4 regions of the Pseudoalteromonas sp. P80D2 genome follow, and region 4 is predicted to be linked to each of the others. Evidence: predicted binding sites of a transcription regulator. Region 4 holds the regulator's gene; each other region holds the start of a gene.
The links. Region 4 encodes sigma-54, which starts transcription at its own class of promoters, with help from an activator protein. Its sites were predicted from a motif close to GTTGGCACGNNNNTNGNNT; they were not measured.

Region 1 (7,401 bases), on a different contig from region 4:
CAGAATCTGCACTTGCTTTTGGTGCGGCCGATTTTGCAGCGGCTGCATTAGCATTATCTTTTTGTAAATCAAGCTTTTTTTGCTTGGTATTTGTCAACACAGAAGGCTGTTGTTGACCATTATTGACATTGCTTACCATAATTTTGACCTATACATTACCCAACATATGCCTATATATCGGCGGGCACAGCGGATACTTTAGCATAAATATAAAAAATTAAATATTTACTTGTACAGACTCGACCCCATCCACACGTGCATTTAATACTTTACCTGATTTTTTGTTTTTTACACGTACTAATTCGTCTAACGTGCCATCTTCTAGAGCAATTCCGGTGGTTTTAATTCTTAAGCCGCGTAATGAAGCATAGATAGTTACATTATCGCCTTTACAAACCATACAAACCTGGCTCATTACAATCGGACTACCATCACGCAAGTTACGCTTACTGCGACTGCCAATAAGTATAGCCTCATCTTGAACATATTGCGTTCTAACAAATTGCTTTGGCTTCATTTCGAGGCGTAAATGTTCAGGGCGAATGACCTCTCCACGGGCTAAATTAGTGGTAACAACAACCACAGGTTCTAGCTCAATAATGCGCACGTGAACGTATTGGGTCCAACTATTTAAATCTTGGCACTTAAGTTGTACAGTTACCTGCCGATTAAAAGGAGGCTCTGTTGGTAACTCTTTGTTAATTGGTGACTCACATAACCTCTCAGGAATGCGACTATCTAATGGTAAAGCACTAATTTGAGGTGTGGTGTCCAGATCAGGGAGCTGCTCGCTAACAAAATCGATGGCGATTTGTTGAAGTTGCTCGGTATTATAAACTTCTGCCTGTAGTTGTGTTGTAAACAACAGGCTAGTAAGAAAATAAAAAACACTGTATCTTCGGCTTTTTTTTAACAAACTCATATTGTTTCGACTATGCTTATGGTTGAAAACAAGGTATAAATATTTTGCGTCAAAAAACAGACGCTTTGTAACCTTATGTAGCTTTAACACAAAGAAGGCAATTATTGTTCCAGCTCTGATTGTTTATCTTTAGGAGATTGAAATGGCAGGCATTTTAGACTCAGTTAACCAGCGTACTCAGTTGGTTGGGCAAAACCGCCTTGAATTACTATTATTCAAACTCAGAGGGCGACAACGCTTTGGTATAAACGTGTTTAAAGTAAGAGAGGTTCTGCAATGTCCACCACTTACTAACATGCCTAAATCAAATGCGTACATTCGCGGTGTTGCGCATATCCGTGGTCAAACTATCTCTGTTATTGATTTATCGATGGCTGTAGGTGGCCCTGCAATTGAAAATATCAAAGACAGTTTTATCATCATTGCTGAGTACAACCGTTCAGTGCAAGGGTTTTTAGTTGGTGGTGTTGAACGCATCGTGAATATGAACTGGGAAAAAATAATGCCGCCGCCTTCGGGAGCCGGACGTTATTCTTACCTAACTGCGGTCACTGAGATTGAAAACGAATTAGTTGAAATTCTCGATGTAGAAAAGATATTAAACGAAATTTGCCCAGTTAACACTGAAGTGAGTGCTGAAGTAGTTGGTGAAGGTGAGATTCAGCGTGACTTAGGTGAGCGTATTGTCTTTATTGCTGATGACTCTGCAGTAGCTCGAAACCAAGTTAAGCGTGCGCTTGAACCTCTAGGTGTACAAACTGAACTAGCTAAAAACGGAAAAGAAGCGCTTTTACGTTTAAGAGAGATTGCTCAGCTCGATTGTCAAAATGATATTACTGAACGTGTTGGTCTATTAATATCTGATGTAGAAATGCCAGAAATGGACGGTTATACCTTAACCGCTGAAATTAAGGCTGATCCAAAATTATCACCTTTGCATGTGATCTTGCATACCTCTTTAAGTGGGGTGTTTAACCAAGCAATGATCGAAAAAGTGGGTGCTGATGATTTTATTGCAAAATTTAACCCAGATGAATTAGCGACAGCTGTGAAGAAGTGGGTTCATTGTGATTAATTATTTATAGGTGGTATTACTTTGGAAAATAAGCATTTACAACAAAGCGAATACGATCAATTCCGCTCTTTTTTAGAGCAACAATGTGGCATTGTGCTTGGCGATAATAAACTTTATTTAGTTAAAAGCCGCCTTGCGCCGCTTATGGCGCGTTTTAATGTTGAGTCTTTATCACAGTTGGTAAGTAAAACACTAAGCCCTCATGAGAGGCAGCTTCGTGCCGCTGTCGTTGATGCGATGACAACCAATGAAACGCTTTGGTTTCGTGACCAATATCCGTTTGAGTTATTGAAAACAAAACTATTTCCTGAGCTTAAAGATGTGCGTAGGCCACTAAAGATATGGTCAGCGGCAAGTTCATCAGGACAAGAGCCGTACTCAATTGCCATGTCGGTTGCCGAGTTCCAATCTAAAAACCCAGGCGTATTAAAGATGGGTGCGCAAATTATTGGCACTGATATCTCTAATACCATGCTTGATATGTGCAAGAATGCTGAGTATGACTCGCTAGCCCTTGCTCGTGGCTTGTCGATGGAGCGTCGTCAAAAGTTCTTCAAGGACAGCGGTAATGGAATGGCTCAGGTAGTTGACCCTATACGTAAAATGGTCAGCTTTAGACATTTAAACTTACTCGATTCATATGCCCTAATGGGCAAGTTTGACATCATATTTTGCCGTAATGTGTTAATTTACTTTTCACCAGAAGTAAAAGCTAAAATCATTTCGCAATTTGCTCAAGCTTTAAACCCGAAAGGTTACCTGTTTTTAGGTGCGTCAGAATCAATGGCGGGCTTAAGTGATAGCTTTGATATGGTTCGTTGTAACCCCGGTATCATCTATCAGAAAAAGTAAACTCTCCTTAGCAACCTAGCCCTTAGGTTGCTAAATTTACCTATTTTTCAGTCTCTTATATAAATTAAATCACTCCTAAATTTTTGGCTTAGCTTTTGCATTAACCACTACAGAGTCAATTTTTTGGAGATGGTTATGGCTATCAGTTTTGATAAAGCATTTGGTGTTCATCCTCATGCGATGTTGATCCGTTCACAACGCGCTGAGTTATTAGCGACAAATATCGCTAATGCTGATACGCCGGGCTATAAAGCGAAAGATATCGATTTTGCCTCGGCATTAAAAGCGGCAAAAAGCAACCAGCAAGGCGGCAATAGCATGGTAAGAACCGATGCTAAACATATTGCCGGGGGCAGTCGTTTTGTTGGCAGTGCAGAAATGTTTCGTACGCCAAATCAAGCAGATACAGGTGATGGTAACTCAGTCGATATACAAGTGGAACGAAACTTGTATGTACAGAACTCATTAGAGTATCAGGCAAGCCTGCAATTTATGAGTAGTAAAATTAAAGGCCTTAAAAAAGCCCTCGGTAGTCAAGGAGCTTAATCATGAGTTTGTATAATGTTTTTGATATTTCAGCAACCGGTATGAGTGCACAAAATGTTCGCTTAAATACCACAGCCAGTAATATCTCGAATGCGAATACGATTAGTTCCAGCCAAGATCAGACATACCGAGCGCGCCATCCTGTTTTTGCTGCAGAGCTGACTAAAGCGTCATCATCACAAAGCAATCCTCAGGGCTCTTCTGTTGGCGTTAAAGTATTAGGTGTTGTAGAGAGCGATAAACCTCTGCAAATTGAATATAACCCGAACCACCCAAGTGCGGATGAAAATGGTTATATCTACAAACCTAACGTTAATGTTGTAGAAGAAATGGCAAATATGATTTCAGCCTCTCGCTCTTACCAAACAAATGTGCAAGTTGCTGATGCAGCTAAGCAAATGTTAAGTAAAACACTGTTGCTTGGGCAGCGGTAACCGAGGATAAGTTATGAGTAACGACATCAGCAGTGCGTCATCAACGTATTTAGATAATTTACGTTGGCAAGACAATCAAAATAAAACAGAAGAGAAAGATGATACTTTAACGCAAGAAGACTTCTTCTCACTTTTAACACAACAGTTGTCGTTTCAAGACCCAAGCAAGCCAGCTGACAACGATCAAATGATTGCGCAGATGACGAATTTCACTATGGCTGAGGGTATTTCAAACTTAAATGAGAAGTTTGAATCACTCACTGCATCAATGACATCTAACTCTGCCTTACAGGCTTCAACGCTTGTTGGTAAGCAAGCGTTACTTGAGTCTGACACCATTGATTTTGATGGCGAAAATCTCGCTAAAGGTTCTGTGGTTGCAGAAACCGCTGTTGAATCTTTAACGCTAAGAATAACGGATTCATCAGGCCAGTTAGTGCGTACCATTGAATTAGGTTCTCAGTCAGCGGGTGCACTTCGTTTTGAATGGGATGGTAAAGACAATGATGGCAATGTGCTACCTGAAGGTGAATATGACATCAGTGCTGAAGGCTTTGTAAATGGAGACTACAGCAGTATGCCAATGGCGACCTTTAAGAATATTGAAAGTGTCAATATTAATGGCGCAAGCGGCATTATCGTAAATACAAAAGAGGGTGCGGTTAGGCTAACTGATATAGCTGAAATCGCATAAGTAAAAAAGGTTTGGGTTAGCTTAGGCTAAGAGATAGGTTAGAGGTGAGTTATGAGCTTCAATATTGCATTAACAGGCTTAGCAGCCGCGCAAAAAGATTTAGACGTTACAGCAAATAATATTGCTAACGTGAACACTACAGGCTTTAAAGAGTCTCGTGCAGAGTTCGCTGATGTATACGCATCATCAGTATTTAGTTCTGGTAAAACAAAAAATGGTGACGGTGTAAGAACGACAATGGTGGCACAGCAATTCCACCAAGGTTCGTTATCTTTCACAAATAACTCTCTTGACTTAGCGATCACTGGTGAAGGTTATTTCGCAATGGCGAATGACCTAGGTGCGCAAGACTTCACATATACTCGTGCAGGTGCGTTTAAATTAAATCAGGATAACTTTATTGTTGATGCAAGCGGTAACTACTTACAAGGTTTCCCTGTTGATGAAGCAACTGGTGATACCACTTCTGTTAGCTTAAGTACATCTTCAGCGTTACAAATTCCTGATGCATCAGGTTCACCTCGTGCAACCACGAATGTTTATTCATCATTTAACCTTGATTCACGTGCCTCTGCGCCAACAGTGACACCGTTTGATCCTGAATCAAGTGCTACATATAATAGTTCAACATCAACAACTGTGTATGATTCATTAGGTGAGCCACATATTTTACAGTTCTTCTTCGTTAAAACTGATGCAGCTGTGACAGGTAATGACAATGAGTGGCAAGTATACGCCACACTGGATGAAAAACCATTTGATGCAAGTGGTGTAGAGCAAACAACAACGCCTTATACACCACTAACTACATTCCAATTTGATTCAAGTGGTTTACCACTTAACACGGATGGTGTTGCTAATACTGATGCATCATTTAACCCATTAACTTTACCAAATGGCGCAGGCGCTGCGACAGGTTTATCTGACTTACTATCTAATGGTGCTAGTTTCCCTGATGATGTAACGATGAACTGGCGTGATGAAGCGGCAACAGCGAATAAAGTACCTACTCAATATGCTAGTAACTTTGAAGTAAAAGCACTGGAACAAGATGGTGCGACTGTAGGTCGTCTATCGGGTATCGATATCGGTTCTGACGGTAAAATTGTTGCTTCATACAGTAATGGTGACACTTCATTCTTAGGTCAAGTTGCCATGGTACGCTTTTCGAACTCACAGGGTTTACAACAAGTGGGTGATACTTCTTGGAAGAAGAGTTTAACGTCAGGTGAGCCTATTGCTGGCGAACCAGGTTCAGGTACCTTGGGTTCAATTAACTCATCTGCGCTTGAACAATCAAACGTAAACCTAACTAACGAACTTGTTGACTTGATTAGTGCGCAGCGTAACTTCCAAGCAAATTCACGTGCGCTTGAGGTTAACTCAACACTACAGCAAAACATCCTACAGATCCGTTAATTTTAACGGCTCTAAGCTTAATCCGACACGAAGGCTGCTCCCTCTATTGGCAGCCTTTTTTCATTCTAATTATTCATTTTTCTCTTCTATTTTAGTGTCAATTTTACTTTGGCACTTTTATTGCATTTCTTAGTTATCGTATTTTTAGTGAGTCAATGTTATGGACAAAATGGTCTACATTGCCATGTCGGGTGCTAAGCAAAGTTTGCGAGGTCTTGAACTCAAGGCCAACAACCTTGCTAATGCTAACACCACTGGCTTTAAAGCTGATTTTGCACAAGCTCGCTCTATGCAAGCCTTCGGTGAAGGTCTGCCATCTAGGGTGTTTGCAATGCAAGAACGCCCTGGATCTAATATGGAATCGGGTGGTTTTGTTGAAACTGGCCGCGAGCTTGATATCGCGATGAGTGACCGTGGTTGGTTGAGTGTACAAGATGCATCAGGCAATGAGGCGTACACCAAAACTGGCACATTAAACATTACTCCAGATGGCGCGTTGATCACTAGCCATGGCCGTCAAGTAATTGGCGAAGGTGGTCCAATCATTTTGCCATTACCTATCGAGAAAGTTGAGTTTAGTGAAGACGGTGCTATTCAGGTTCGCCCACAAGGAGCGCCAGCAAACTTTTTGGAAGTGGTTGATCGCTTAAAAGTGATTGAGGCTGATAACACTCAGCTTGAAAAAGGTAATGACGGTTTATTTCGACCAAAAGAAGACATGTTGGTCAATGACCTTTGTGGTTTTTGTGATATTTCACCAAACGTAAAAGTACTGTCGGGTACGCTTGAAATGTCGAACGTAAACCCAGTGCATGAAATGGTCGACATGATCAGCAATCAACGCCAATTTGAATTACAAGTTAAATTAATGAAAACAGCCGAAGAGCTCGACGAGCGTCAAGATCAGCTGTTACGCATTGTTTAAGATGACTGAGAGGGTAGAGTTATGAATCCTGCATTATGGATCAGTAAAACCGGGCTTGACGCCCAACAAACCGATATTTCGGTGATCTCAAATAATCTCGCGAATGCCAGCACGGTCGGCTATAAAAAAAGCCGCGCCGTATTTGAAGATTTACTATATCAAAACATCAATCAACCAGGTGGTCGTTCATCTCAAGACACTGAAATGCCATCGGGTTTAATGCTTGGTGCCGGTGCCAAAGTGGTTGCTAACCAAAAGAACTTTTCACAAGGTAACATGCTTACCACAGAAAATTCATTGGACTGGATGATTTCAGGCCCGGGTTTCTTTGAAGTGCAATTACCAGATGGCAACATTGCATACTCACGTAATGGTCAATTCACCACTGACGAAGATGGTCGCATTGTAACTTCTGGTGCGGGTTTTCCATTACAGCCAGAAATGAACGTACCAGACGATGCACAATCAATTACTGTTTCGCAAGACGGTGAAGTGTCGGTACGTATTTCAGGACAAGCAGAGAACGTGGTAATT
Region 2 (7,401 bases), on a different contig from region 4:
CCGATAAAGAAACGGACGCTAGTTTAGACCCTGTTATTGGGCTTGGTGGCAATCCTGTGAATATTGGTGGTGATAGCATTCAGTTTGGTATTGGTTCTGGGGCATCGTTTAAAGGTGATTCAAAGTCTAACCAATCAAATAGCTTATTTGGTGATATTTCTGTCAATGTGATGCGTGTTTTACCTAATGGAAACTTGGTTATTCGTGGTGAAAAATGGCTTACTTTGAATACCGGTGAAGAATTTATTCGCCTTGAAGGCTTAGTTCGTCCTGAAGATGTGCAAGCAGATAACACGGTCACATCAAACCGTATTGCTAATGCGCGAATTCAATACTCAGGTAAAGGGCAAATTCAAGAAACGCAAAGTGCAGGTTGGCTGTCTCGTTTCTTTAGTAGTTCGCTTTTCCCATTTTAGAGGAATAAAGTCATGAATGGGTTTAAATACATCATCGCTCTTTGCTTAATTAGCCTGCAGTTTTCTGCACAGGCTGAGCGAGTCAAAGATGTATCTATGGTTGAGGGCGTGCGCGCAAATCAATTAGTGGGTTATGGTTTGGTTGTCGGTTTGCCTGGCACAGGTGAACAAAGCCGATTTACTCAACAAAGCTTTAAAGCCATGCTGAATGGTTTTGGTATTACCTTACCTGATAGCTTAAAACCTAAGATTAAAAATGTTGCAGCTGTGGCTGTGCATGCAGAGTTACCGGCATTTAGAAAACCCGGTCAAACCATTGATATTACGGTTTCGTCTATCGGTAGTGCCGGTAGTTTACGTGGCGGTACTTTATTACAAACCTTCCTAAAAGGGGTTGATGGTAATACCTATGCGATTGCACAAGGCAGCTTAGTCGTTGGTGGCCTAGGTGCCGAAGGAGCAGACGGTAGCCGTGTAATTATTAACACACCCACAGTGGGCCGTATTCCAAACGGTGCCATTGTAGAGCGTGCTATTAAGAGCCCGTTTATGCAAGGTGACTACATTACCTTTAATTTAAATCGTCCTGATTTCACAACGGCTAAACGCTTAGAGCAAACGATTAATGATTTAGTGGGCCCTGATAGCGCTCAGGCAATCGATGCAGCTTCAGTACGAGTGTTAGCACCGCGTGATGCTTCTCAACGTGTTGCTTATTTGTCGACACTTGAAAACTTAGAGTTTAAGCCAGCAGACACAGCAGCAAAAATTATTGTGAACTCTCGCACAGGCACAATAGTGATTGGCAAAAACGTGAAGCTACAGCCAGCGGCGATTACACATGGTGGTTTAACGGTCACCATTGCTGAGCAGCAAAATGTGTCACAGCCAAATGCTTTAAGTGATGGTGAAACCACGGTTACCAATCAAAGTATTATTGATGTGAACGAAGATGATTCACGTGCTTTTGTATTTAATCCAGGTGTTAATCTTGATGATCTCGTGCGTGCAATCAATGAAGTTGGGGCCGCACCGGGTGATTTAATGGCAATCCTTGAAGCTTTAAAAGAAGCGGGGGCGATAAACGGGCAACTGGTTATCATTTAAATTAAAACGCGCTTTCGAGCGCGTTTTTTGTTTTAGTAATTCTTAAATCGTTCAGTGTATAAACATCAGCCAAAATCTTGGCTCTGAAGTTACTCCATTCCTGTATAAGTTATTAGCCATTCATTTATAAAGTTTTTTATTGGCGCAATTTTTGCATTTTAATTTTCATTATTAACTATTGTGTCAAAAAGCTGATGGATACTAATCATCTCGACAAGCAAAACTTTTTTGATTTAGGCAACTTAGACTCATTACGTCAAAATGCCTTAAAAAGTGATGCCTCTAGCGATGCGTCAAAAGAGGCGCTGAAAAAAGCGGCGGCACAATTTGAATCTATCTTCACTCAGATGCTGCTTAAAAGTATGCGTAAAGCAAATGAAGCGTTTGAAGACAAAGACAGCCCATTTAATTCAAGCGGCGTTAAATTTTTTGAAGAGATGCATGACCAACAAATGTCGGTTGAGCTTTCATCAAATGGCTCGTTGGGTCTAGCTGACTTGATTGTTCAGCAACTCTCGCCAGACGGTAAAGAGTTTACACCAGGTTCTGTACTAAGAACGACGGCTGACTTTGATAGTGATAAACGCGCAAGCGGTGTTGTTGATAGCACTACTGAGGCTAAGGCTAAACCACAAGCTGTCGAGGATACATCAGCGAACGAGCAATCAGAAAACCGCTTTGAAGATGCTGAGTCTTTCATTAGCTCTGTTTGGGAGCACGCTAAAAATGCGGCTGAGAAAATTGGCTTAAACCCAGCTGTGATGGTTGCTCAAGCAGCACTTGAGACGGGGTGGGGTAAACACATCATCAGTAAAGCTGATGGCACAAGTAGTAACAACTTATTCAATATTAAATCGGATAGGAGCTGGCAAGGTGATAAAGCAAGCAAAGTCACGCTTGAGTTTGAACAAGGTGTGCCAGTTAAAAAGCAAGCAAGTTTTCGCTCTTATCAATCGATTAAAGATAGTGTGAACGACTTTGTGGATTTTTTAAATGAAAACCCACGTTATCAAGAAGCACTTAATAATACCGCAGAACCTGCAGCCTTTTTAGATTCGTTACAAAAAGCAGGCTATGCAACAGATCCAAATTATGCCGATAAAATTAAGCAGGTATTGAAGCGCGTTGAGCTTCAAAGCGTCGCTGCTTCATTGGTACGTTAAGGAGTAGACCCTCATGTCATTTAGCTTATATGACATAGCAAATGCCGGTGTAAGAGCTAACTCTGAGCTTTTACAAACCACCAGTAAAAACATCGCCAACGTTAATACCGAGGGCTATGTACGTGAGCGTACTGAGTTCACAACCATGATCGATAACCAAGTCGGCCGTGGTGAAACGTATCGCTTACTAAATGAATTTGCACAAAAGCAATTAAATAGAGATACCTCTAATAAAGCGTTCTTTGATCAGTTTGTAACTGAAGCAAGCCGTGTAGATAGCTTGTTTTCAGAAGAGTCAAACAGCTTATCAACGAGCGTAAATTCGTTTTTTAACAATGTACAAGAAAGCTTAAACCAACCGTCATCAACAGTAGCTCGTTCACTGGTCATGACGGATGCACAAAATTTGATTGATCAAATGGACAGATTATCGAGCATTGTGGTTGACCAAAAAGCAGTAGTAAATGAGCAGCTAGAAATCTTTTCAGATGAAGCAAATAACCTGATCCAAAATATCAGTGATTTAAATACCAAGATTGCTTCGTTTCATGGTACTGATCGTGAGTCAGTATCAAGTGGTTTATATAATGAACGTGATAAAGCAATTCGTGATCTATCTGAGCTGATTGATATTGAAACACTCGATGGTAATAACGGCGAGAAACAAGTGTATTTAGGCTCTGGTCAAGCACTTGTAATGCAAAGTGGCACATTTAACCTGTTTTCATTCAGTGGCGATCCAGATCCGAACTTTAAAGAATTAAAACTTGATGTAAACGGTGGCAAAGCCGTGCCGCTTGAAGTTGATGTGAGTAAATTGAAAGGCAAAATTGGTGGCTTACTGGCATTTCGTGACGATATTTTAGTGCCAGCGCAAAACCAACTTGGTCAAATGGGCTTAGCATTAGCCGATGCCTTTAACCAACAAAATAGCTTAGGTATGGACGCTAATGGTGAAATTGGCGGCGATATTTTTGCTATTCCAACGGTAGATGCGTTTGGTTATCAAGCCAATACGGGCACATCAACAATGACGGCAACCCTTGAACCTGGTAAAGGCAGCGAATTGCCAGCAAGTGACTTTATCGTTACTTATACCAGTGCCACCACTGTTGAGATTCAGGCAATCGATAATAAAGGTGAACCCATTGGCACCGCATCTACAGCAAATGTGACTGCCGGTGTGATTGACTCATCAACTATTACAGGTGGTGAAGCGTTTGGTTTACAACTCAACGTATCAGGTGCTGCAAATACTGGTGACCAATTTATGGTTAAGTTGAACTCTCAGGCTGCAACTAGCTTAGAGCTTGCAACTGAACGTCCTGAAGATTTAGCGTTAGCATCACCTATTCGAACTGCGAACGATATCAATAATACCAGTGATGCAAGTATTTCTGCTGGCACAGTGTCCGATATTGACAACTCAACGGGTATTACCGTGGGTCCTCCACCGAGTTTGGCGAATGGCGATATCACACTCGTGAAAACGGCGAATGCTAACGAGTATCAAATTACAGATGGTAACGGTACATCGACGTTTACCATAACACCGCCTGCTGAGAATATTCTTGCTCAAGCAGGGGCGCCTTACGATACCTACGGTTTTGACTTTAATATTGAAGGATCACCTGCAACAGGTGACACCTTCACAGTAGAGTTTAACACTGGTGGTTTTGATGATAACCGTAATGGTTTGCTATTGGCCGATTTACAAAATGGTGAGCTAGTACGTCAAAATGTTGAAGCAAGTAGTACAGCCGATAATCATAAAACGTTTAATCAGGCCTATTCAGGCATTGTCACTGATATTGGTGTAGTGACTAGTCAAGCCCAAACGAATGGTGCGGCCTTTACAGCACTAGCTGATCAGTCAGAAGCTTGGTATGAATCACTATCAGGTGTAAACCTTGATGAAGAAGCGGCAAACTTACTGCGCTTTCAACAATCATATGCTGCATCGGCACAGGTACTTTCAACAGCACGTACTATTTTTGACACCTTATTAAGTGCGGCGAGGTAATTATGCGTATTTCAAATAACATGATGTATAAGAATAACCTTAACTCTATTCTTAACTCACAACAAAATGTAAACAAAGCGCAAGAGCAGGTTAATACTCAAAAGCGTGTATTGACTGCTGCTGACGATCCTTCCGCAACGGCTCGCGCGTTACTTTATACAGATCGCATTCAGGGTAATGAGCAGTTCACAAAAAACATTACTATGCTGAATAGCCGCCTAACAACAGAAGAAAGTGTGCTGCAAAATATTAAAGGCGCACTTGAGTCCGCGTATACGTTATCGATTCAAGCTGGTAACGGTGCCTATAGTGATATCGACCGTGAAGGTATTGCTGAAGAAGTTAAAGCATTGCAAAGTACGGTACTTGATTTGATGAATGCAAAGACCGAAGACGGTAAATTTATCTTTTCGGGTTACCAAGATAATACCCCATCTTATAGTTACAATAGTACTTCTGGACGCTATGAATATGGTGGCGATCAGGGGCAACACAAGATCAAAGTAGCTGAAGGTGTAGAAATCAAATCAAGTGACAATGGTTTTGATACATTCGAAAAAGTAAATGCACGCCTAAATGTAGCTTCAAACGATGGCACAGTTTCGGGCGGTATTACAAGCTCAAAAATTTATGTTACTGAGCAAGCTGATTTCGATAAATTCCATCAGGCAAATTACAACGCTGATCCTGCTGCAGCGGCAAATGCCAATACACTAAGCTTTATTACCACCACAGGCACACCTAATACATTTGTTGTGCAGCAAGCAGGTGTAACAATTGACAGCGGCAGCTTTGAAAACGGTAAAATCGAATATCAAGGTATGGAAATTTCTGTTTCGCCTGTTGCAAACGGCCAAATCGACGTAGACCTTGAAGCGCCACAAAAAGAAAATGCGTTAAATACCTTGGACGATCTGATAGCAGGACTAACCAATCCTGATTTAACCCAAGAAGAGTTTGATCAAGTTTTAGCTGATGCCATCGTACAACTCGATAATGCCAAAAATCAGGTTTCACTTGTTCAGGCCGGTTTGGGTGGTCGGTTAAATACGGCCAAAAAAATCGAACAATCTAATAGTGACTTAGATACTAGCAATAAAGCTGCTAAAGCTGAGCTTGTTGAGCTTGATATGGCTGAAGCGATTACTGAACTCACCAAACAAGAAACATCACTGCAAGCTGCACAGGCAACATTTGGCCGTTTGGCTAACCTCTCATTATTTGATTACTTATAATTTATGTAGGTTAAGCTTATTTAATAAGCTTAACCTATAAAACCTTCCTTAAGCTTTCCATTTAAACAGCGGTTTTAACGCACTCTTTGTCGCGTTTTGATCTTCAGTAATATTCACAGAAACGATTTTAAAGACAACCAGGCGCCATCTTTAGCTAAAGTTTTAAAATATTTTTCCTTTAAATACATCGTGTTAAATAAAAAATGAAAAATTGTTTAAAAATTCACTAAAGGATTTTTTGAGCGGACCGATAACTTAATTAACCAAGCAGAGTAACAAATAACAGTTACCGCTTAATTAGAGTAAGTTTGAGAGTAAATGATAAGTTTACTTCGGGAGAAATATCATGGCACTTTATGTAAATACAAATGTTAGTTCATTAAACGCTCAAAGACAATTAATGAATTCTGGTAACTCACTTGATACATCATTCAAGCGTTTATCATCAGGTCTTCGTATCAACAGCGCAGCTGACGATGCGGCTGGTCTACAAATTTCTGACCGTTTAACATCGCAAATCAACGGTCTTAATCAAGGTAACCGTAACGCGAATGACGGTATCTCTTTAGCGCAAACAGCTGAAGGTTCACTAGACGAAGTAACATCAATGTTCCAACGTATTCGTACTCTTGCACAACAAGCTGCGAATGGTTCAAACACAGATGAAGACCGCTTAGCGATTCAAGAAGAGATTCGTTCATTATCAGCAGAGGTTAACCGTGTAGCTGAAGATACAACATTCGGTGGCCAAAACCTTCTTGATGGTTCATACGATGCTAAATTCCAAGTTGGCGCAGATGCTATCCAAACGATTGGTTTCAGTATGAAGGATGTAGGCGCAACGACGAATGGTGCTAATGGTATGTCTGCAAACGGTGGCTTTACTATGTCAGGTATTGCTCAAGTTGCAACTGCTGTAACAGGTAAGGCGATGTCTAGCCTTGCTGCCGGTATTAGTGGTGTCGATTCTGGTTTAGCACAAGCAAGTGTTGGCTTCTCAAGCTTCGGTGCAACGACTATCAGTGTGTCTTCACAAGGTAACGCTCAACTTATCATGGCAGGTATGGACTCTCTAATCGCTGTTGTTGATAAAAAGCGTGCGGAGTTAGGTGCGGTTCAAAATCGTTTCCAATCAACGATTCGTAACCAATCGAATATCTCTGAAAACTTAAGTGCAGCGAAATCACGTATTAAAGACACCGACTTTGCTCAAGAAACAGCTAACTTAACTAAGATGCAAATCTTACAACAAGCTAGCCAAACAATTTTGAGTCAAGCTAACCAACGCCCTCAAGCGGCACTAAGTTTATTAGGTTAATAGTTGGGATTTGAGTTAAAGTGAAGTCAAAACTTTGACTTAAAGAAAAGCGCCTTTGTCTAATGGGGTATTAACAAAGGCGCTAAGATAGGATTATAAAGCGGAGGCGCTCAAAATCCTGACAGTAGTGTTCTAACAT
Region 3 (7,401 bases), on a different contig from region 4:
TTCTATCGTTTAAACGTATTTCCAATTGAAAACCCTTCGCTTAGTGAGCGTGCCGACGACATTCCTCTACTTTTAAAAGAGCTAATGCGTCGTGTGAACGAGCAAAGTGGCACAACGGCCAAATTTACTGAGCGTGCGATTCAAAGCTTAAAAGAGCATGCGTGGCCGGGGAATATTCGTGAGCTTGCTAACTTAGTTGAGCGCATGGTAATCATGTTCCCTGATAAAGTAGTTGATGTGCCAGACCTTCCAGCTAAATATCGTTATATTGAAGTTGAGGCTTATGAGCCTGAGTACCCAGAAGAGTTGATGGAGCGAGATGCTTTCAACGATATTTTCAGTACTGGCTTTAGTGATTATGATGATGAAGAACCTGATGTACCAGCAACAACGGTTGACTCAGGTTTACTACCAGATGAAGGAATTGAGCTGAAAGAGTATCTTGCTGAGCTAGAAATTAGCTTAATCAGCCAAGCATTAGAGCGCTATGATTACGTTGTTGCACGTGCTGCCGAAATTTTAGGTGTTAGGCGCACCACACTGGTCGAAAAAATGAAGAAATACAACCTAACGCGTGACTAAGCTGCGTTAGGTGTCTTCCTCGGTTTTATCTTTTTAATATTCACTAATTATCTCAGCTTTTCTAAAGCAATCATTGCTATGGTCATTTACCATGCCACAGGCCTGCATGTGGGCATACACCGTCGTCGGGCCTAAAAACTTAAAGCCGCGCTTTTTTAAATCTTTGGCGAATGCTGTTGAGGCTTCAGTAATAGCAGGGTAATCCTCTAATTTATCAAGGTTGTTTACCAATGGCTTGCCACCAACAAACTGCCATTGGTAATTTGAGAAACTACCAAACTCTTTTTGAATCTCAATAAAACGTTGCGCATTATTGATAGTGGCTGCGATTTTAGCGCGATTACGAATAATACCTTCAAACTGCATTAACCTTTCGACGTCGTCTTCGGTCATTTTGGCAACCTCTTCGACAACAAAGTTTTTAAAGGCACTGCGATAGCCATCACGCTTTTTAAGTATGGTATACCAACTCAGTCCCGCTTGTGCTGACTCTAAGGTTATAAATTCAAATAAGCGGTGATCATCATACAATGGCACCCCCCATTCTTGGTCGTGATAGGCCACATAATCTTCTTTGCTGGTATCGAGCCATGGGCAACGGCAATGGTGTTCTTTTTGCATTATTCCCTCGCGATTGTCATTTTTTTGTCAGTGTTATTTGGTCTTTAATTTATTGAAATAAAACAAAAATAAATTTGGTACGGATTGTGCATTTAGCTTGGTAGACACGATTTTTTGAGTATCGATTATGGCCTTAGCAAATGTCCTAAAACCACAATTTATCACAGCCAAACAATATAACCCATGCTTACAACAAGAAGAGTATGTTGGTGAATTGAGTGAGCTGCGCCTACAAGCCAGTTGGTTAGGTCATTTGGTTGATACCATGCCTGCGGGTGTGGTGGTTTTAGATGGCCGAGGCATGATCGCAAAAGCCAATCAAATTGCCATTGATATGCTAGGTGAACCCCTCGAAGGTGAAAAGTGGTTTAGCGTAATTCAACGCTCATTTCGACCACAGCAAGACGATGGACATGAAGTATCACTTAAGGATGGCCGTTTAATTAAGCTTGATATTACTGCGCTTGCTCCAGAGCCAGGACAGTTAATTTTAATGACAGATTTAACTGAAACCAGACGCTTACAAAAGCGAGTTGCACATATGCAGCGCTTAAGTGCGCTTGGCAAAATGGTTGCTTCGCTTGCTCATCAGGTCAGAACACCGTTATCAGCGGCCATGCTGTATGCCGCAAATTTAGGCTCAAAGCGATTGCCTGAAAGCTCGCGTGGCAACTTTCATACGAAGCTAATGTCGCGTTTAAAAGACTTAGAAACCCAAGTGAACGATATGCTGTTATTTGCCAAAAGTGGTGAGCAACAAGTTGTCGAAAGCGTTTCAATGCAACAGTTACTTAATGAAGTAAAAGCCGGTGCTGATGCTATGGTTGCACAAAATAACAGTGAACTTAGCGTGAACTTGCCTGAGCCAGATATTGAAATTATGGGTAATAAAACTGCTCTGGCGAGTGCTATTCAAAACCTGATCCACAATAGTATTCAAATTATTGGCTCTGAGGCTGTGGTAACCCTGAGTGCCGAACGTGACGAAACTAGCGAAAACTGTGTTCGTATAAGTGTCAGTGATAATGGCCCAGGTGTTGATTTACGTCATGCCAACAAATTATTCGAACCTTTTTACACTACCAAAAGCCAAGGCACGGGGCTTGGACTTGCAGTTGTAAGTTCAGTCGCCAATGCGCACCAAGGACGGGTTGAAGTGACTAATAATGCTCATGGGGGAGCATGTTTTAGTTTGATCTTGCCAATTAGTGCAGAACCAATGTCAGCGGAGGCAAAATGAATACTAACTCTATTTTAGTCGTTGAAGACGACGCAGGCTTACGAGAAGCACTGATCGATACCCTTGAAATGTCGGGTATTGATTGCGTTGCTGCAGATAGCGCCGAACAAGCGATGATCTTGCTTAAGCAAAATAGCTATTCATTGGTTGTTAGTGATGTGCAAATGGGCGCTATGAGCGGCCTTGACCTACTACGTAGCATTAAACTTAATTATCCTGAGCTGCCGGTCTTAATGATGACGGCCTATGCCACTATTGATGATGCTGTAGAAGCAATGCGTTTAGGCGCGATTGATTACATGGCAAAGCCGTTTGCTCCAGAAGTGCTCCTTAATATGGTGAGTCGTTATTTGCCTGAAAAGGAAAAAGAAACCGATGGCCCAATTGTTGCCGATCCGTCAAGTATTAAGCTATTAGAGCTCGCGAGCAAAGTTGCCCGCTCAGATGCCAGTGTAATGGTACTCGGCCCAAGTGGCTCGGGTAAAGAAGTCTTGGCTCGTTTTATCCACGATAAATCAAATCGTAGCGATGCCCCCTTTGTGGCTATTAACTGCGCTGCTATTCCTGAAAACATGCTTGAAGCAACCTTATTCGGTTACGAAAAAGGGGCGTTTACCGGCGCTATTCAAGCCTGTCCGGGTAAATTTGAGCAAGCTCAAGGTGGTACCATCTTACTTGATGAAATCACTGAGATGGATTTAGGCTTGCAAGCTAAATTACTGCGTGTACTTCAAGAGCGCGAAGTAGAGCGCTTAGGCGGTCGTAAAACCATAGAGCTTGATGTTCGCGTACTTGCTACAAGTAACCGAGATTTGAAAGAAGCGGTGAGCGAAAACCTATTTAGAGAAGATTTATATTATCGCTTAAATGTATTCCCGCTAATGTGGAAACCATTAGCAGAGCGTCCTGGCGACATTATTGTATTGGCTGAGCATTTAATTGAGCGTCATTGTCTGAAAAGTAAAGAGCCTATCGCTCAACTAAGTGAGGGTGCGAAACAAAAGCTGCTATCGCATGCTTGGCCAGGTAATGTACGAGAGCTTGATAACGTTATTCAACGGGCGTTGATATTATGCGATGGGAATAGTATTCATCAAGATGATGTCTTTATTGAAGAGTTGCTTACGGTTGATATCAAGCCAGTCGCTACGCCGCCACACAACGCACCGGCATATCAAGAACAGCCTGTTGAAGTTAATTTAGATACCGTGCCACAAGTGAGTGAGCAAGGTAATTACAAAGACGAGCTGAAAGACAAAGAGCATCGTATTATTTTAGAAACCTTAGCGCGCTGTAATGGTAAACGCAAAGAGGTTGCAGAAACCTTAGGTATTAGTCCGCGCACGTTACGTTATAAACTGGCGCAAATGCGAGACTTGGGTATAGCCTTACCTGCATAAACTCCTTCCAAAAAGTTGCTCAAACAAGCTCACATTTTTGTGAGCTTGTTTGCTGTCAAAACTCTGACATGCAAAATTAATGATTCAAGCCATTGAATTTAAATGGTTTATTTTGTGGCACGGTTTGTGCTTTATCAGTGTATAAGTAAACTGCATTGTCAGAGAGTATTATGAAAGTTCAAAACAGCGCATTATTTCAAGAAATGCAAGCTATGGCTTCAGAAGTAGGCCGTAGTAACTCAATTAATAATTTACCAACACAAACTCAGCCAACATCGTCGGCACAGTTTGGTGATTTACTTACCAATGCACTTGATACAGTGAATGGCTTACAACAAGATGCTAAGCAAAAAGTAACAGCAATGGAAATGGGCGATCGCAGTGTTTCTTTAGCTGACGTAATGATTGCTTCGCAAAAATCATCAGTCGCGTTTGAAGCTACGGTGCAAGTTCGAAATAAACTTGTTGAAGCTTATAAAGAAATCATGAACATGCCTGTGTAACTAGGTAGTGGAGAATTATTGTGGCGCAATCTAATCAATCAACTGATCTAGCCTTAGCAGGCGGCGGTATCGACTCAACCGATACTGATGATCAACAAGAGCAAAAGTCAGGCTACCTAAGTGCCTTAAACGGTGTAGATGTTTTACGCCAGGTTACTTTAGTGATCGCTTTGGCAATCTGTTTGGCTATCGCAATTTTTATTATTATTTGGGCTCGTCAACCAGATATGCGTCCGCTTGGCAAAATGCCAACGGAAGAGCTTATTCAAACGCTGGACTTTTTAGACGCTCAAAAGATTGATTATGAACTTGATGGTAACGTCATCTCTGTTGAAGAAGGTGAATACCAAAACATTAAATTATTGATGGCTCGTGAAGGTCTAGAGCAAGCGCCAAGCTCAGGTACTGACATCATCATGCAAGACATGGGGTTTGGTGTTAGCCAACGCCTTGAACGTGAACGTTTAAAACATGGTCGTGAGCAACAGCTTGCACGTACCATCGAAGAGCTAAAAAATGTTACTCGCGCCAAAGTACTTTTAGCTATTCCAAAAGAAAACGTATTTGCTCGTCGTGAAAAACAACCTTCAGCGACGGTAGTGCTTACTTTAAAACGCGGTCGTACACTTGACGGTGAAGAAGTTGACTCAGTAGTTGATATTGTTGCCTCAGCAGTCCAAGGTTTATCGCCAGAGCGTGTTACTGTTACCGATCAAAATGGTCGCTTACTTAATTCAGGTTCACAAAACTCACTTGCTGCTCGCTCTCGTAAAGAGTATGAAATTGAACGTAAGCGTGAAGAAGAGTACTTAAATAAAATCGATAGCATCCTTATTCCAGTTGTAGGCTTAGGTAACTATACCGCGCAAGTCGATTTAAATATGGACTTTAGTGCAGTCGAAGAAACACAAAAACGTTATAACCCAGACTTACCAGCAGTGCGCAGTGAAACCACGTTCGAAGAAAACAACATCGGTGGTCTTGCAGTGGGCATTCCTGGTGCGCTAACGAATCAGCCGCCAGTTAACTCTAATATTCCAGAAATTGCAGGCCAAGGTGGAGCAGGCTCAGCAACGAACCCAAGTCGTTCGCATAAAGAAGCAACACGTAACTATGAGCTTGATACAACTATTTCGCATAAGCGTCAGCAAACCGGTGTTATCCGTCGCATCAGTGTTTCAGTTGCCGTTGATTATGTACCGCAGGTGGGTGAAAATGGTGAAACAACCATGGTTCCTCGCTCTGTAGAAGCATTGTCAAATATTCGTCGTTTATTACAAGGCGGTGTTGGTTTTGATATGCAGCGTGGTGATGCACTTGAGGTTGTCACAGTGCCATTTGTTCGTGAAGATGCTGGTGAAGCGATTGAAGTTCCACTTTGGGAGCAAGATTGGTTCATGAAGATGCTACGCTTAGCATTAGGTGCACTGGTTATCATCGTACTGATTGTCTTTGTAGTAAGACCTATGCTGAAACGTCTAATTTACCCAGACGATACACTAGAAGAATATGATGAAGATGCATTAAGTGCAGGTGTAGATATTGGTGATAGCACGCTAGATATGCTAAATAAAGACTTTGACTCTGCTGCTGTAGGATTCTCAAGTGATGGTACACTACAGCTGCCAGACTTACATGGCGATGAAGATTTACTCAAAGCAGTTCGTGCATTGGTTGCAAATGAACCAGAACTGTCTTCTCAAGTAGTGAAAGCGTGGTTAACAGAAGATGACTGATCAAGAACAAAAACAACTACCACCGGCGTTTGATGTTGATAAATTAGACGGTGTGGATAAGGCGGCAATTTTATTGCTGAGCTTATCAGAAGAAGATGCTGCGCAAATCCTTAAGCACTTAGAGCCAAAGCAAGTGCAAAAAGTGGGTATGGCAATGGCTGCGCTAGATGATTTATCGCAAGCGAAAATTAGCGCAGTCCATAATTTGTTTATTGAGCAAATTCAGAGCTTCAGTACCATTGGCTTCCAGTCTGAAGACTTTATCAAAAAAGCCCTTACAGCAGCGCTTGGTGAAGACAAGGCAGCCAGCCTTATTGACCAAATTGTTATGGGCTCAGGGGCGAAAGGTCTTGATTCATTGAAGTGGATGGATTCAAAGCAAGTGGCGAATATTATTCGCAACGAGCACCCGCAAATTCAAACCATTGTTTTATCGTATTTAGAGCCAGAGCAATCAGCGGAAATCTTGTCGCAATTCCCAGAAAAAGTGCGCTTAGATTTAACTATGCGTATTGCAAACCTTGAAGAAGTTCAACCAGCAGCATTGCAAGAGTTGAATGAAATCATGGAGAAACAGTTCGCAGGTCAAGCTGGTGCGCAAGCTGCGAAAATGGGTGGCTTGAAAGCGGCTGCTGATATCATGAACTACCTAGATACCAATGTTGAAGGTCAGTTAATGGATTCAATCCGTGAACACGATGAAGAGATGTCACAGCAAATCCAAGACCTTATGTTTGTCTTTGAGAACTTAATGGATGTTGAAGACCGTGGTATTCAAGCGATCCTTCGTGAAGTACAGCAAGATGTATTAATGAAAGCAATTAAAGGTACTGACGAAGCATTAAAAGAGAAGATTTTGGGTAATATGTCAAAACGTGCTGCTGAATTACTCGCTGATGATCTTGAGGCAATGGGCCCTGTTCGTATTAGTGAAGTAGAAGCGGCACAGAAAGAAATTCTTTCTACGGCACGTCGTTTAGCTGACTCAGGCGAAATTATGCTTGGTGGCGGTGGTGGTGAGGAGTTCCTGTAAGCCATGAGTAAGTCTTCATTTCATACAGGACGCCCAGTGCATGCCAGTGAGGCTGCCGATGAATTATTGGAAAACTGGCCAATTCCTGAAGTGACGCAAGATACAACAAAACTCGCCGGACGTTCAACGGCATATGGCACGCCTTTAGCTGACTTATATCGTAAAGAGCAGCAAAAGCAGCAGGCCGAAGAGCAGCCAGAAGAGCCTGAAATTCCGTCGCTAACAATGGCTGAGCTTGAAAAAATCCGTCAAGATGCCTACGAAGAAGGATTAAAGCAAGGCCATG
Region 4 (7,401 bases):
ATCTTTAAGTCTATCAGCAATTGTTGATAAGGTCTTTAGGTGAAGCTGACAGTCACCATCTGGTACGATGAGTGCCACAAAAATATCAACTGGACGATTATCAATTGCATCAAAATTAATAGGGGATTCACTCACTATCACAAATGCATGAGGCTCATCTGCGCCGCTCATTCGGCCATGTGGAATAGCAATACCTCGGCCAATGCCGGTGCTACCTAGTTTTTCTCGGTTGAGTAAAGCATCTAGGATATCTTGTTGCGATAAATGAGGAAGCTGCTGGTGGGCCAGTTCGCTGATATATTCAAGAATTCTTTTTTTGCTATTAAAAAGGACCGCAGCTTTGCTGCAGTCCTGGTTAGTAAGTGAACTTAGTTTCATAATTTAATGTCGAGCTAATTTCTCTTTGTGTTTAATGACTTGGCGATCAAGTTTATCGATCAGTGAGTCAATGGCTGCGTACATATCTTGATGTTCTGTAGAAGCGAACAATTCGCCTCCGTTTACATGTAAAGTTGCTTCTGCTTTTTGGCTTAATTTTTCTACATCTAGAATGACATGAACATTATTAATATGGTCAAAATGCCTTTCTAGTTTCGCAAACTTGGTGTTTACATAGTCTCTTAATGAATCTGTGATTTCTACATGACGACCAGTTAAATTTAGTTGCATAAGCATTTTTCCTTCTATGTAAAACGTCTAAATCAGACTCTTACGCTGATTAGACGGAGGTATTGCTAGAGACTCACGATATTTTGCAATTGTACGTCTAGCTACTTTAATTCCTTGCTCAGCCAATATATCTGCAATTTTGCTATCACTCAATGGTTTAGCTGAGTTTTCTGCAGCGACTAACTTCTTGATTAAAGCGCGTATTGCTGTAGAAGAACACTCACCACCATTTTCGGTGCTGACATGGCTTGAGAAGAAATATTTCAACTCAAAAATACCCCGTGGGGTATGCATATATTTTTGCGTTGTTACCCGTGAAATCGTCGATTCATGCATTTCGACCATTTCAGCAACATCATTTAGCACCATCGGCTTCATTGCCTCAGGGCCATGCTCAAAGAAAGCTTGTTGTTGTTGAACGATACAGTTGGTCACTTTTAATAGCGTATCGTTACGGCTTTCTAAGCTCTTAATAAACCACTTTGCTTCTTGTAAGTGAGAGCGAATAAATTGGCTGTCGCTACTTGATTTAACAGAGCGAGACATCGCCGCATATTGGCTGTTCACTCTAATCTTTGGCATACAATCTGGGTTTAACTCGACTACCCAGCGGCCTTTCACTTTTTTCACTGATACATCAGGTATAACGTACTCAGATTCTTCGCGTACTATGCTATCCGCAGGCTTAGGATTTAAGCTGTGAATAAGCGTCATCACTTCTTTAAGCTCATTTTCTTTAAGCTTAGTCTTTTTCATCAAAGTTCGATAGTCGCGACTCGCTAATAATTCGATATGCTCAGATAAAACCATTTTAGTTTCAGCTAAATATGGCGTATCGGCATCGAATTGGCGTAGCTGAATGCACAGGCATTCTTGTAAACTGCGCGCGCCAATACCCACAGGATCAAATAACTGAATTCTTTTTAAGACCGCTTCGACTTCATCAAGTTCGATTTCTTCTTCATCGTTATTTTGATTAAAGCTTTCGACGATATCTTCACAGCTTACCGTTAAAATACCTGAGTCATCGATAGCTTCTACAATTGCCACAGCAATCGCTTCATCAGTAGGGCTAAATGGCGTGAGTTGCAATTGCCACATCAGGTATTCGTGAAGGGTTTCGGTTGATGCTCCCTGATAGATAGATTCATCTTCAGGCATTGGCCCTGACGATGTTGAAGGGGCGGCACTCATGTACTCATCCCAGGTAACATCCATTGCTAAGTCATCGCTTACGGTGTCTTTATTGAGAGCATCACTACTTTCTTGCTCGTACTCGCTAGGTGCTTCTTCGGCAGACGCGCTGACTTGTACATCGTCAGATTCAGCTTTTTGCTCATTCTTGCCGGTGCTTTCTTCGTTGTAATCCGCTTCTTCCACTTCAAGTAGAGGATTACTATCAAGCGCTTCTTGAATTTCTTGCTGGAGATCCAATGTACTGAGCTGCAACAAACGAATAGCTTGTTGCAGTTGTGGAGTCATTGTAAGTTGCTGGCCCATGCGCAGCTGTAATGATTGCCTCATGTATCCCTAACAATCCTTTTTAAGTTATCGATACCTGTATAAACACAGTTATCGATTTATTGTCATTGTTATAAGTCTAGCAGATGCTCTAGTCGCTGGCGTAATGGTTACAGCCTGAATTGCTCGCCTAGATATACATCGCGTACAGTTTGGTCTGCTAATACGTGCTCAGGTGTGCCTGATGCAATTAGCTCCCCATGAGAAACAATGTAGGCTTTTTCACAAACATCAAGGGTTTCTCGAACATTATGGTCAGTAATTAGTACACCGATACCACGATTTTTTAGGTGCTCAATAATTTTCTTTATATCTAACACTGAAATTGGATCAACACCAGCAAAAGGCTCATCTAAAAGGATAAATTTAGGATTAGCGGCTAATGCGCGAGCAATTTCTACACGGCGTCGCTCACCACCTGACAGCGCCATACCTTGGCTGTCACGAATGTGTTGAATACTAAACTCATCAAGTAAGCTATTGAGTGTTTCTTCGCGGGTGGTTTTATTTAGATCTTTACGAGTTTCTAAAATGGCCATCAAGTTTTGGTAAACCGTCAACTTTCGAAAAATTGACGATTCTTGTGGCAGATAGCCAATACCTAAACGCGCACGGCTATGCATTGGTAAAAGGGTGATATCGTTATCATCAATACTGATTTTACCTTTGTCGCTAGGTACTAGGCCTACAATCATATAGAAGGTCGTTGTTTTACCTGCGCCATTTGGACCAAGCAAGCCAACAATACTGCCAGCTTCAACTTCAAGACCGACATTTTTAACCACTTGGCGGCCTTTGTAGCTTTTAGCTAAAAGCTCTGCTTTTAATGTGCTCATGGTTGGCCTTTATTATCTTTTTTATTTTCAACAGGCACTAAAATAGTGTGTACACGATCTGTTGAATTTTCGTCTTTTTCAGCACTGATCAGCTGCTGTGCCATATCATAGGTAATGCTTTTTGCTGTTACTTTTTGACCTGCTTGAGTAACTTCAGCTTCACCATTTAAGGTTAAGAAGCGTTTTGCAACATCATAACGTACTTCTTCTGCGCTAGCGCTCATTACGGTGCCATCAGCTTGCTTTTCTTCGAAGTAAGCAGGCTTACCTGTGGCAATAATCAACTCTACTGTACCTTCGGTGTCACCGCCGTGTGCTTCAAGGCGTTCAGCGGTAATACGACGATTACCATGCACGATCTCTACGTTACCTTCAAATATGCCAACGCCATCTTTTAGTTTACCTACTTGGCGATCTGAGCTAATGCTAATTTGAGCGCCAGTTTGCTCGGCAGCTGCGCCCGAAAAGGCAATCAATAAGCTTGGGATCAGGAGTAATTTCTTCAGTTTATTGGTCATAGTATATGGTTCGTGTATGGTTAGTTAACTCAACAATTTCGGTTTTTAAATCGGCTTTTAAGCCTTTACCGGTAATCTTTAAATTCGGTCCTGTTAGTGTCACAGGTTGCTTAGAAAACATGGTCATTTTATCAATGTCGACATTAATGTTTTCTGCTTTTATATCTTCGATCATGCCGTTATGGGTTAAGTTTTTAGCAACTACATCCCCTTCAAAAATCAGCTGATCGTTTTCGTACAATGTGGCTTCTTTGGCTTTTACTTGCCAAACCTGCTGGTCGCCATAAATAGTAAAAATAGGTTGCTCAAAAAAGGTAAACCCTAATTGTTGATACAACTCCATTTTAGCAGCAGCCACTTTATGACTAATTTTGCCTTGCTCGTCATACGCTGTTTGCTTTAACGCCACTGCGGTGTAATCAGGTGTTGCGATGATCTCGTCTTCACTAGTTATTGTGTCTGTTGATTGGTTAAAGTACGGGTACCATAACCACACCATGCAACAAACAAAAACAATACTCAGTAAAATACGGGCTATATTCATGCGCTGGTTCCATCGCTAGTTAACGGCTTACCGTTTTCTAACATGAGTAAATCAGTTAATTCACGCACAGCTCCAAAGCCACCTGGTAATAATGTGGTGTAATGAGCCAGCTTTTTAATCAGTGGGTGTGCGTCGTTTACAGCAACAGCAAACCCTACTTTTTCCATTACTGGTAAGTCTGGACCATCATCACCAATATAGGCAATTTGTTCATCGGTCAGCCCCAGTTTATCTTTTAACTCTTGATAAGCAATCAGCTTATCTTCTTGTCCCTGATAAATGTGCTGAACTGTTAGGCTAGTCATTCGCTGCTGAACTATTTGTGAATGGCGGCCAGTAATCACTGCCACTTCAAAGCCACTATTAATGAGCGCTTTAATACCAAAGCCATCTTTAGTATTAAATGCTTTAAGCTCTTCGCCATCATTACCTATATAAATTCGGCCATCAGAAAAAACGCCATCTATATCACAGATTAGCAATTTTACTTTTTGTGCGCGCTGACTCACATCAGGGCTAAGAGGCTGGTATAGCTCGGCGAATGTCATTGCTTAAAGAACTCCTGCTTTTAATAGGTCTTGCATATTAAGGGCACCAATTGGCGTATTACTTTGATCTACCACAATTAAACCATTGATACGTTTACGTTCCATAATATTTAAAGCTTCAGCTGCAAGCATATCAGGGCGAGCAGTTGTACATGAACGGGTCATTACTTGGCTAATTGCCGTATTATGGATATCGATGCGCTGCTCTAAAATACGGCGTAAGTCACCATCAGTGAATAATCCGGCTAACTTTTCATCTGCACCAATCACCGCGGTCATACCAAGGCCCTTGGCTGACATTTCGATTAGTGCGTCTTTAATGCTTTGGGTTTCGCTAACGATTGGCGTGGCGTCGCCTGCGTGCATCACATCATCTAATGTAAGCAATAAACGTTTACCTAAGCTGCCACCCGGGTGCGAAAGCGCAAAATCATCGGCTGTGAAACCACGGGTTTCAAGTAACGCAACCGCCATTGCATCACCCATCACCAAGGTTGCTGTGGTACTTGCAGTTGGGGCAAGGCCTAACGGGCATGCCTCTTGGCTTACTTTAATGCACACATGTACATCAGACAGTTTTGCCATGGTTGAGTCTGGGTTGCCAGTGAGTGAAATCATCTTTGCGCCAATACGCTTAATAACGGGGATAATACTAAGTACTTCGCTGGTCTCACCTGAGTTCGAAATACACATTACCACATCATCACGGGTGATCATGCCTAAATCACCATGGCTTGCTTCGCCAGGGTGAACAAAAAATGCCGGTGTGCCAGTACTTGCAAGGGTCGCCGCAATTTTATTACCAACGTGGCCAGACTTGCCCATACCAATCACAATAATACGACCTGTACATTGGAACATTAATTGGCAAGCGTTATCGAAATCTTGATTTATATATTGCTCAATTTCTTGTAAAGCTTGTGCTTCAATTTCGAGTACGCGCTTACCCTGCGCGATAAAGCTAGGTTGTGTCATTAATTATCCTACTTGGCTGAAAATATAGCCCTGATATGCAATAAATGCGACTAACAAGAAGCCACCTTCTACTCTATTGATACGACGAGCACCTTTAAAGTTCAATGACATGGCAATCAATACAACGGTTGCTGCAATCATGATAAGTGCATCGCGGTTTGCCGCAGAAGGGTCAATAACTGATGGGTTGATAATACCCGCAAGTGGTAATACGGCGAGTAAATTGAAAATGTTTGAGCCAACGATATTCCCAAGCGCTAAATCGTCTTCGTTTTTTAATACCCCTGCAATACAGGCTGCCAGCTCTGGTAAGCTGGTACCAATAGCAATAATGGTTAAGCCTATTACAAGGTCTGATAGACCAAAATATTTCGCAATATCAACGGCTGATTCAACTAAAAAGTGTGAACTAATGGGTAATAAAATCATGCCGATGACTAACCAAAATACGGCTGATTTAGTGCTTACATCGTTCGGAACGTCTTCACATGCTTCGCTGACAAATGGGTCATCTTGGTTTTTAGCACGCAGAGACACAATAACTAAGCCACCAATAAACACGGCAAAAGCAATCATCAAGGCAATGCCTTCAGCGAACGAAAAATAGTTATCTGAGAACACATACCAAGCAGCTACAGAGATTAACAGGACCAGCGGCATTTCACGTTTAAGTGTCATTGAAGATACTGAAAGAGGGCGTAGTAAAGCTGTGACACCAAGTACAAGTAAGATGTTAGTAATGTTAGAGCCGACCGCATTACCTACCGCAGTATCTGTTTTATCAGCAAGTGCTGCCGATGCAGATACCATCATTTCAGGGGCTGATGAGCCCATAGCAACAACGGTTAAACCAATGATTAGGGTGGGGATCCCCATATTTTTTGCGAGTGCAGCCGCCCCATAAACAAACCGATCGGCACTCCAAACGAGTGCAGCAAAACCAATAATTAAAATGACAAAAGAAGTCACCATTGTGATACGCCAACATTACTTATACAGATGACTGCAAATAGTAACAAAAGCGAACCTGAAAGTATAAGTAAAAGAATGGGCTGGCGAGCATAAAGCGTGCTTAGCAAGGAAACTAAATTTCAGGTGTCGTTAAGCTCTTTGCAGCTAGCTTTAGAATTTATTGATAGAAAATATTACAAAATTTTACGATTTGTTTTTTCCATCTTGACTAAAAAACCCTTAAAATGGCAAAACTAGTGAAAAACGTTATGGAGAGCGACTTGTCGCAATCAATAGTAGAAATCAAGGATGTAACCTTTTCACGGGGCGATAGAATCATATATAGAAATATGAGTTTTAACATTCCGAAAGGCAAGATTACCGCTATCATGGGACCAAGCGGCATTGGTAAAACCACCATGTTGCGCTTAATTGGCGGTCAGCTTAAACCTGATTCTGGTGACATTTTATTTGAAGGCAACAGCATTCCTGGCATGACTCGCAAGGAACTTTATGCTGCCCGCACCAAAATGAGTATGCTGTTTCAAAGTGGCGCTTTATTTACCGATATGTCAGTGTTTGACAATATCGCCTTTCCTTTGCGCGAACATACTCAACTCAGCGAAGATTTAATCCGACTTGTCGTTTTAATGAAATTACAAGCTGTCGGCTTACGTGGCGCACAAGACTTAATGCCGTCTGAGCTTTCTGGTGGTATGGCTCGCCGTGCTGCTTTAGCGCGTTCAATTGCTCTTGATCCAGAGCTTATCATGTACGATGAGCCATTTGCTGGCCAAGATCCTATCTCTATGGGTGTGTTAGTTAAACTAATAAAGTCA

Region 1: a site for sigma-54 is predicted at 6,050-6,068, ahead of VRK28_RS12720 (flagellar basal body rod protein FlgF). Genes of this name have one in related genera too.
Region 2: a site for sigma-54 is predicted at 1,662-1,680, ahead of flgJ (flagellar assembly peptidoglycan hydrolase FlgJ). Genes of this name have one in related genera too.
Region 3: a site for sigma-54 is predicted at 3,957-3,975, ahead of fliE (flagellar hook-basal body complex protein FliE). Genes of this name have one in related genera too.

The regions. Positions count from the first base shown of each region.
Region 1 is NZ_JAZDAR010000047.1:153,719-161,119, forward strand. It holds gene flgM (flagellar biosynthesis anti-sigma factor FlgM) at 1-139, opposite strand, end outside; gene flgA (flagellar basal body P-ring formation chaperone FlgA) at 218-922, opposite strand; gene VRK28_RS12690 (chemotaxis protein) at 1,065-1,997, shown strand; gene VRK28_RS12695 (CheR family methyltransferase) at 2,019-2,849, shown strand; gene flgB (flagellar basal body rod protein FlgB) at 2,985-3,395, shown strand; gene flgC (flagellar basal body rod protein FlgC) at 3,398-3,829, shown strand; gene VRK28_RS12710 (flagellar hook assembly protein FlgD) at 3,843-4,523, shown strand; gene flgE (flagellar hook protein FlgE) at 4,575-5,942, shown strand; gene VRK28_RS12720 (flagellar basal body rod protein FlgF) at 6,103-6,867, shown strand; gene flgG (flagellar basal-body rod protein FlgG) at 6,889-7,401, shown strand, end outside.
Region 2 is NZ_JAZDAR010000047.1:161,679-169,079, forward strand. It holds gene flgH (flagellar basal body L-ring protein FlgH) at 1-416, shown strand, start outside; gene VRK28_RS12735 (flagellar basal body P-ring protein FlgI) at 429-1,523, shown strand; gene flgJ (flagellar assembly peptidoglycan hydrolase FlgJ) at 1,718-2,686, shown strand; gene flgK (flagellar hook-associated protein FlgK) at 2,700-4,709, shown strand; gene flgL (flagellar hook-associated protein FlgL) at 4,712-5,944, shown strand; gene VRK28_RS12755 (flagellin N-terminal helical domain-containing protein) at 6,291-7,262, shown strand.
Region 3 is NZ_JAZDAR010000047.1:191,533-198,933, forward strand. It holds gene VRK28_RS12865 (sigma-54 dependent transcriptional regulator) at 1-582, shown strand, start outside; gene VRK28_RS12870 (DNA-3-methyladenine glycosylase I) at 616-1,203, opposite strand; gene VRK28_RS12875 (sensor histidine kinase) at 1,331-2,443, shown strand; gene VRK28_RS12880 (sigma-54-dependent transcriptional regulator) at 2,440-3,843, shown strand; gene fliE (flagellar hook-basal body complex protein FliE) at 4,014-4,346, shown strand; gene fliF (flagellar basal-body MS-ring/collar protein FliF) at 4,367-6,082, shown strand; gene fliG (flagellar motor switch protein FliG) at 6,075-7,115, shown strand; gene fliH (flagellar assembly protein FliH) at 7,119-7,401, shown strand, end outside.
Region 4 is NZ_JAZDAR010000026.1:452,562-459,962, reverse strand. It holds gene ptsN (PTS IIA-like nitrogen regulatory protein PtsN) at 1-378, opposite strand, end outside; gene hpf (ribosome hibernation promoting factor) at 382-669, opposite strand; gene VRK28_RS06900 (RNA polymerase factor sigma-54) at 697-2,193, opposite strand; gene lptB (LPS export ABC transporter ATP-binding protein) at 2,301-3,026, opposite strand; gene lptA (lipopolysaccharide transport periplasmic protein LptA) at 3,023-3,544, opposite strand; gene lptC (LPS export ABC transporter periplasmic protein LptC) at 3,534-4,088, opposite strand; gene kdsC (3-deoxy-manno-octulosonate-8-phosphatase KdsC) at 4,085-4,636, opposite strand; gene VRK28_RS06875 (KpsF/GutQ family sugar-phosphate isomerase) at 4,640-5,611, opposite strand; gene VRK28_RS06870 (calcium/sodium antiporter) at 5,615-6,583, opposite strand; gene VRK28_RS06865 (ATP-binding cassette domain-containing protein) at 6,832-7,401, shown strand, end outside.